3 regions of the Rossellomorea sp. YZS02 genome follow, and region 1 is predicted to be linked to each of the others. Evidence: riboswitches for the same ligand, from Rfam matches in the RefSeq annotation. Region 1 holds a riboswitch; each other region holds the start of a gene.

Region 1 (2,271 bases):
GCGGTCTTTTAGTGTGAACAATGGAATCCACCTTTGATAGTCTTCATTTGCAGGTACACGTAAGACCCATTGGCCTGTGCGATCTTCCAGAACCTCTTCAATGTGTACTGTACTTTCAGGAGAAGCCGTGTATTTTCCTTGAATCAGTGAAAGAAAATCCTCCACCATGGCACTTCCTGTTGGACATTTACCGGCGCCTGGGCCAAGTAGTGTGATTCTTCCTACCAGACTCCCTTTTAATGAAATCGCATTTTCCACATCCTCCACCCCGTAGAAAGGATGGGTGTCATGGACGAGGACTGGCTCGACTTCACCTTTGATCCGGTTGAATCCGTCACGTTCCAATGAACCTACGTGTTTAAACCGCAATCGGAAGGACTCGGCTGCCTGGAGCCATTCTGCCGTCAAGTGTGTAATCCCCTTGCGTTTGATATCCTTCCAATCTGGCTGTCTGCCAAAAGCGGTCTGACTCAAAATCAGCAATTTATAAAAGGCATCATATCCTTCGATGTCGCTCGTCGGATCCGCCTCTGCGTACCCCTTTTCTTGTGACTGCTTTAGAGCGGTTTCAAAAGAAAGACCCTTTTTTCTCATTTGGGACAAAATGAAGTTGGAAGTCCCATTCAATATACCTTGAATGCTTTTGATTTCATTTACCTTCAGGAGCTGGCGGATTGTGCCGATGACCGGGATCCCTCCGGCTGTTGTCGCTTCGAAACCAACAGATACACTGTGGCGTGTTGCTTTCTCCATAAGGTCGGGGCCGAATTTAGCAAACATGGCTTTATTGGCCGTGACGATGTGAATTCCCTTCTCCACCGCTTTCGATAAATACGTGTATCCCGGTTCTTCTCCTACAATCGCTTCAAAAATCACATGAAGATCCGGTATGTCGAGAATATCCTTGAATTCTGTTGTGACCTTAATGGACGGATCTATTTCCCTTTGTTTTACCGGGTCCTTGATTAGAATCGCCCTCACTTTCACCTCTTTACCTAGTGCTTCCTTCAACCTCTCCTGGTGAGTATCAATGGCTTCACATACCCCTTGACCGACAGTTCCAAAGCCCAGTATCGCCACATTTATCGCTGACATCTTTCAGCCTCCTTTTTGTCGTTTGTATCATATCGCTTCTTTCTGAAGATCCACCGGGCATGGTGGAAAGAATGAGGGTATAAAGAAAAGCCCTCTTCTTGTAAGAAGAGGGCTTAGTGTGTATGCTCCTCCCCTTATCTTCCAGATTCACATGGAATCTGTAGGAATTGGCACCTTTACAGACTGATCCTGCAGGTTGCCGGGCTTCATCGGGCCTATCCCTCCGCCGCTCTTGATAAGAGATATAACGTTACGTTTCGACTTGATATTTGAGTATGAATTGGATTATATAGGTGATTCATTCCTCCGTCAATACCATTTTCGGTATTTTTAAAAAATTCTTTCTAATTTGTCAGACAACCTAATTTCACATGGGTTTACTGTGATTTCCTTTGAAACATGCACCCTCTATGAATCTATTTTTGAAATTCAGGTTTTAACCTATACTGGCAGGGAAAACTAACCCATATCCAATTACTAGAAAGGAACCGTTTCAATCATGATTAAAAAAATGCTTCCTCTTTCCATCCGGAAATATTTGCTCATGTCAAAACGACAGCGCATGCATGAAATCCGGCTGACCATATGGTATATGCCTTTTTTATACATATGTCTTGCCGTACTGCTGGTAGCCATCACCCTTTACTTGGATCTCTCATTGGAAATCTCACAGTATACGTTTGATCTATTAAGCATGGATGCCTCCGTCACCAGAATCCTTGTGAGCACCCTCATTGGTGGCGTTCTGACGCTCAGTGCCTTCACGCTTAATTCCCTCTTAGTCGTGTTGACGACGTTCAGTGGACAATTTTCGCCAAGGATGCTCTTGGATTTCATTTCGGACAGGCAGACGCAGCACGCCCTCGGTATATTTAATGGCAGTTTTGTTTATGTCCTCCTTCTCTTTTTGTTTATAGGCAGTTCAAAGAAGGAGATGTTCGTTGCTGCACCCATGATGACGATCGCCCTTGCCTTTTTATCAGCCATCACTTTCATCTTTTTCATTAACCATGCGTCTACATGGATGCAGGTCCATAATATCACGTACAATATGAAACAGGTTTCTGAAGTGATGATCCATCAGACACTGAAGAAAGATTTAGAAGCACATCGCACCACTGAAGATGGGGACATCATGGAGGAAGAGAAAAAGAACATTCTTCATGTGAAGGCTAA
Region 2 (2,271 bases), on a different contig from region 1:
CCCGGTCGCGCGGATTTCCTGCTCATTTAATTGCTGATGCGTCGTGGAAGCTGGATGAATGATCAGTGATTTCGCATCCCCGACGTTGGCAACATGGGACCATAGGGAAATATTATCAACGACTTTCCGCCCTGAATCCCTGCCCCCTTTTATGCCAAAGACGACGATGGAGCCTGCTCCGTTTTTTAAATATTTTTGAGCAAGTGCGTGGGATGGATGCTGAGGCAGTCCAGGATAAGACACCCACGCGACCCCGCTGTGCTGATTTAAATGCTCCGCAATCTTCAATGCGTTTTCCGTATGACGTTCGATACGGAGGTGCAGGGTTTCAAGTCCCTGCAGCAACAGGAATGCGTTTTGAGGACTTAAGCAGGCACCGAGATCCCTGAGAAGCTGCACTCTAAGTTTGGTGATAAATGCAGCCGGGCCAACATCTTGTGCGTAGCGAAGTCCATTATAGCTTCTGTCCTCTTCCGTGAATCCAGGGAATTTCTCATGGTTCCAGTCAAACTTCCCTCCGTCAATGACGACGCCTCCGATTGCCGTCCCGTGACCACCGATCCATTTGGTTGCAGAGTGGATGACGATATCCGCTCCCCACTCGATCGGCTTGCACACGTACGGAGTGGCAAAGGTGTTATCAATGATAAGTGGAATGTGGTTGTCATGCGCCACTTTTGAGACCGCCTCGATATCCAGAACGTGAAGGCTTGGATTTCCAATCGTTTCGGCAAATACCGCCTTCGTTTTCGGCGTAATTGCTTTACGGAAGTTCTCAGGATCAGTCGGATCCACAAAATGAACCTTGATCCCGTATTTCGGCAGAGTCGTAGAGAACAAGTTATACGTTCCACCGTAGAGATTTGTGGCTGCCACGATTTCATCTCCTGCTCCAGCAATATTCAGGATCGACAGGGAGATGGCGGCCATTCCCGATGACACCCCAAGGGCCCCGATGCCTCCTTCTAACAAGGCAAGGCGCTTCTCCAAAACGTCGACTGTCGGATTCATGATGCGTGTATAGATGTTGCCAGGCTCTTCAAGGGCAAATAGTTTGGCTGCATGATCGCTGTTATCGAATACGTAGGAAGTAGTTTGATAGATCGGTACCGCTCTTGATCCTGTGGATGGGTCGGGCTCCTGGCCGCCGTGAAGTAGCAGAGTGTCGAAATCGAATGATTTGGTCATTGGGAATTCCTCCTGGTTTTTTTAGATTTGGGCTTTGGATTGGTTTACGGTTGGTTTGGTTTGGTTTGGTTCAGCTGTTGAAAAGGGTGGTTTTTTCAGCTGTTGATTATTGGGATGAATTCACCTGCTGAATTTTCAAAGAATATCAGCAGCTGAACTTCTCCAAACATTCTCCTGCTGAACACAAAAACTGAGAAGATAGAAGAGGTAAAAACAAAAAACCCTCTTCCTAAGAAGAGGGTCTAAATGAATAGGGTCCTCCTCTTATCTTTCAGGCAAATCGCCTGCAGGAATTAGCACCTTTTCATGCGACGCTTTAGCGTACATGAAGGTTGCCGGGTTTCATCGGGCCTAGTCCCTCCACCTCTCTGGATAAGAGCATATAGTTGTCAAAGTAAAAAATTCTTGCGTTGAGATGAATTATAAAGGGTAAGGAGCACCATCGTCAAGAGTATTTTCAGAATTTTTTATTTTTTAACAGAAGCTACAATGGCGTCTGTAAACTGAGCGACGATGTCTTCCCCATCCTCGATACCTAACGATATGCGCACCACATGGGTGTTGATGCCAAGTTTCTCCTGAGCTTCTTTCGGAAGGGCACGATGGGATGTTCCAAGTGGATACGATACCGTCGTTTCCACACCGGCCAGGGACGGGATGATTTTGATCCAGCCAAGGGACTTGAAGAATGTACTGATGTCACATGTTGGCTCAAGTTCAATCGTCACGATTGCACCGTTCCCTTTTTCTGATAGGTTGCTTGGGTAATAGACCGATTTCACTCCTCTGTTGTTTCGCAGTTCATCTGCAAGGGTCTCTGCGTTACGGGCCTGTGTCCCGACTCTCAGTGCCAGCGTTTTGGCACCACGGCAGGTCAACCAGGCTTCGAAAGGGCTTAAATTCGAACCAATATTGACCACTTTCTCTCTTGCTTTTTGGACAAGCTCTTCGTGACCTACGACCACCCCTGCCGTGATATCACTGTGTCCACCGATATATTTCGTCGCGCTGTGGGCGACCAAGTCTACGCCTTCAAGGAAAGGCTGGCGCAGAAACGGCGTGGCAAACGTATTGTCAATCATC
Region 3 (2,271 bases), on a different contig from region 1:
ACTTGAGACTTCTAGATTAGCATCAAGGGCATTGACTGATATGACTTTGTCATATTGAGCCGGATAATCATTTTGAAAGCCATAATTGTTTCCAGCAGAAGCAACGACTATGATGCCAGCTTCAAGGGCCTCATTGATCGAAGCTTTTAACTCGGCTTTATCTTTCGGCATACCTAAACTGATGTTAATGATGTCCACTTTTTGCTTTATAGACCATTCAATCCCCCTGCTTAACGCTTTTACATTTCCTTTTCCTTGGTCAGATAAGACTTTAACAGAGAAGATCTCCACAGATGGAGAAAGACCGACTATTCCCTTATCATTTGGATTGGCTGCAATCACTCCTGCTACTGCAGTACCATGTCCAAAGTGATCGACAACGGCTTCACCTGGATTTATTGCGTTGTATTCTTTTTTTATTTTGCTTTTTAAATCCTCATGATCCTTATCTATTCCGCTATCTAGAATGGCCACTTTTACTTTTTGTTTATACTTTTCACCATTTTCCTCTTCTCCTTTTATACTTTTAACCCCCCACGGTACAATTGGGCCTTCTTGTTTCGTAATCCATTGCAGGTCTTCATTAAGTTCTTGATTAAAAGAAGGGGCGCTCGAGAGAGGAACATAATGATAAGCAAAAATAAACACCATTAGAACGATACTTGCCCCCCATAACAGTCTTTTTATACAATCACCCCTTTTGGAAGATACTTGAATGTCAGTAGGCAAAAAATATTATATTTGGATTTATAACTCTGTGTAAACTTAAATAATATTAAGGTATCAAACTAGGAAATTGTATAATTCCTTTAGAGGATCGTTTACACACTACAAAGCAGTGAATTATCAATGCTGCTGTGTTTAATAATTCAGCATTAATATTCTCTAGATATTGAGCTCGAAGTTGTGCATGCTTTTCTAAATTTTGTTTGATCCAATCCATGTAAGCCATATAATTTTTGAGTTTTTTGGAATTTTTCTATTTCGAAAAAGGGAAGTTAAACAGAAGTGCAGACGTAAATATATGGACCTTTGTGAAAATCGTCCTTCTGCTTGCCAAATGAAGAATGGTTAAAGTGTCCCCAGTTGAATAGTTCTCCCAAATACAATTAATTCAAAATCAGGATTGACAACCCAACTAAAATCCTTTACCATTACCCTAATGCAGAAACGCATCATAACTTTAACTTAATAAAGCGATATCTTCTTATCCAGAGAGGTGGAGGGACTGGCCCTGCGATACCTCGGCAACGGGTTCTTATGAATACCGTGCCAATTCCATCAAGTCATGTGACTTGAAAGATGAGAAGAGCGGGACATATACATATTTTTGTGCCTCTCTTCTTATGAAGGGGGGCACTTTTTATTTGAGCCATGATCGTCAACAAGAAGAATACATAGCGAAAGGAGCAAGTCCTGTATGATCAGAGTTCAGAATGTTACAAAAGTTTTTGAGACGAAGGATGGCCCCTTCACCGCTTTAAAGGATGTTTCCTTCGAAGTGAAGAAGGGAGAAATTTATGGCGTGATCGGATACAGCGGAGCGGGAAAGAGCACGCTTGTCCGCTGTCTCAATTATTTAGAGAAACCATCCTCGGGTGATATTTTCATAGAGGGGAGCAGCCTGAAGGATCAGTCGGCCATCGATTTGAGGAAGGAGCGGCACCGTATAGGGATGATCTTTCAGCACTTCAATCTGTTTCAATCCCGGACGGTGGCAGGGAATATCGCCTATCCTCTGAAACTGGCAAAATGGCCAAAAGATAAAATCAACGAAAGAGTAAAGGAGTTGCTCACGTTTGTCGGACTAGAGGATAAAGCGAAGCATTATCCGGATGAACTGTCAGGCGGGCAGAAGCAACGGGTGGGGATAGCAAGAGCCCTAGCGACGTCGCCTTCGATTCTGCTCTGCGATGAAGCAACATCGGCACTTGATCCTCAGACAACGGAATCGATTTTGAATCTATTAAAAAGAATTAACGCGGAGTATGGCATTACGATTGTGATGATCACCCACGAAATGGGGGTTATCCGGGAAATCTGTGACAAGGTCGCGGTCATGGAAAATGGAGAAATTGTGGAGGAAGGAAGCGTCTTCGATATCTTCTCAAACCCGCAGACCTTAACGACGAGAAACTTTGTGAAGAGTGTTATGAATGATCAGCTGCCGGCATCAGTTCTTGATAAATTGAATGACAGCAAGGAAGGGCGCATTTGCCGCCTCATTTTCAAAGGGGATTCGACGGGCACGCCGATCCTGTCCGAAACTGC

Evidence for each region. A riboswitch is a leader RNA that binds a small molecule or an ion and turns the genes downstream of it on or off. The one in region 1 is predicted to bind S-adenosylmethionine.
Region 2: it holds a riboswitch for S-adenosylmethionine, as region 1 does, so the genes downstream of both, SLH55_RS07175 (O-acetylhomoserine aminocarboxypropyltransferase/cysteine synthase family protein) here and SLH55_RS12405 (homoserine dehydrogenase) in region 1, are expected to answer to the same signal.
Region 3: it holds a riboswitch for S-adenosylmethionine, as region 1 does, so the genes downstream of both, SLH55_RS22895 (methionine ABC transporter ATP-binding protein) here and SLH55_RS12405 (homoserine dehydrogenase) in region 1, are expected to answer to the same signal.

What each region holds. Positions count from the first base shown of each region.
Region 1 covers NZ_JAXBLY010000011.1:90,981-93,251, forward strand. The annotation lists gene SLH55_RS12405 (homoserine dehydrogenase) at 1-1,095, opposite strand, end outside; SAM riboswitch class I at 1,227-1,337, opposite strand; gene SLH55_RS12410 (DUF2254 domain-containing protein) at 1,595-2,271, shown strand, end outside.
Region 2 covers NZ_JAXBLY010000005.1:191,942-194,212, reverse strand. The annotation lists gene SLH55_RS07175 (O-acetylhomoserine aminocarboxypropyltransferase/cysteine synthase family protein) at 1-1,188, opposite strand, end outside; SAM riboswitch class I at 1,450-1,567, opposite strand; gene SLH55_RS07170 (PLP-dependent aspartate aminotransferase family protein) at 1,656-2,271, opposite strand, start outside.
Region 3 covers NZ_JAXBLY010000040.1:4,184-6,454, reverse strand. The annotation lists gene SLH55_RS22900 (S8 family peptidase) at 1-651, opposite strand, end outside; SAM riboswitch class I at 1,205-1,309, shown strand; gene SLH55_RS22895 (methionine ABC transporter ATP-binding protein) at 1,421-2,271, shown strand, end outside.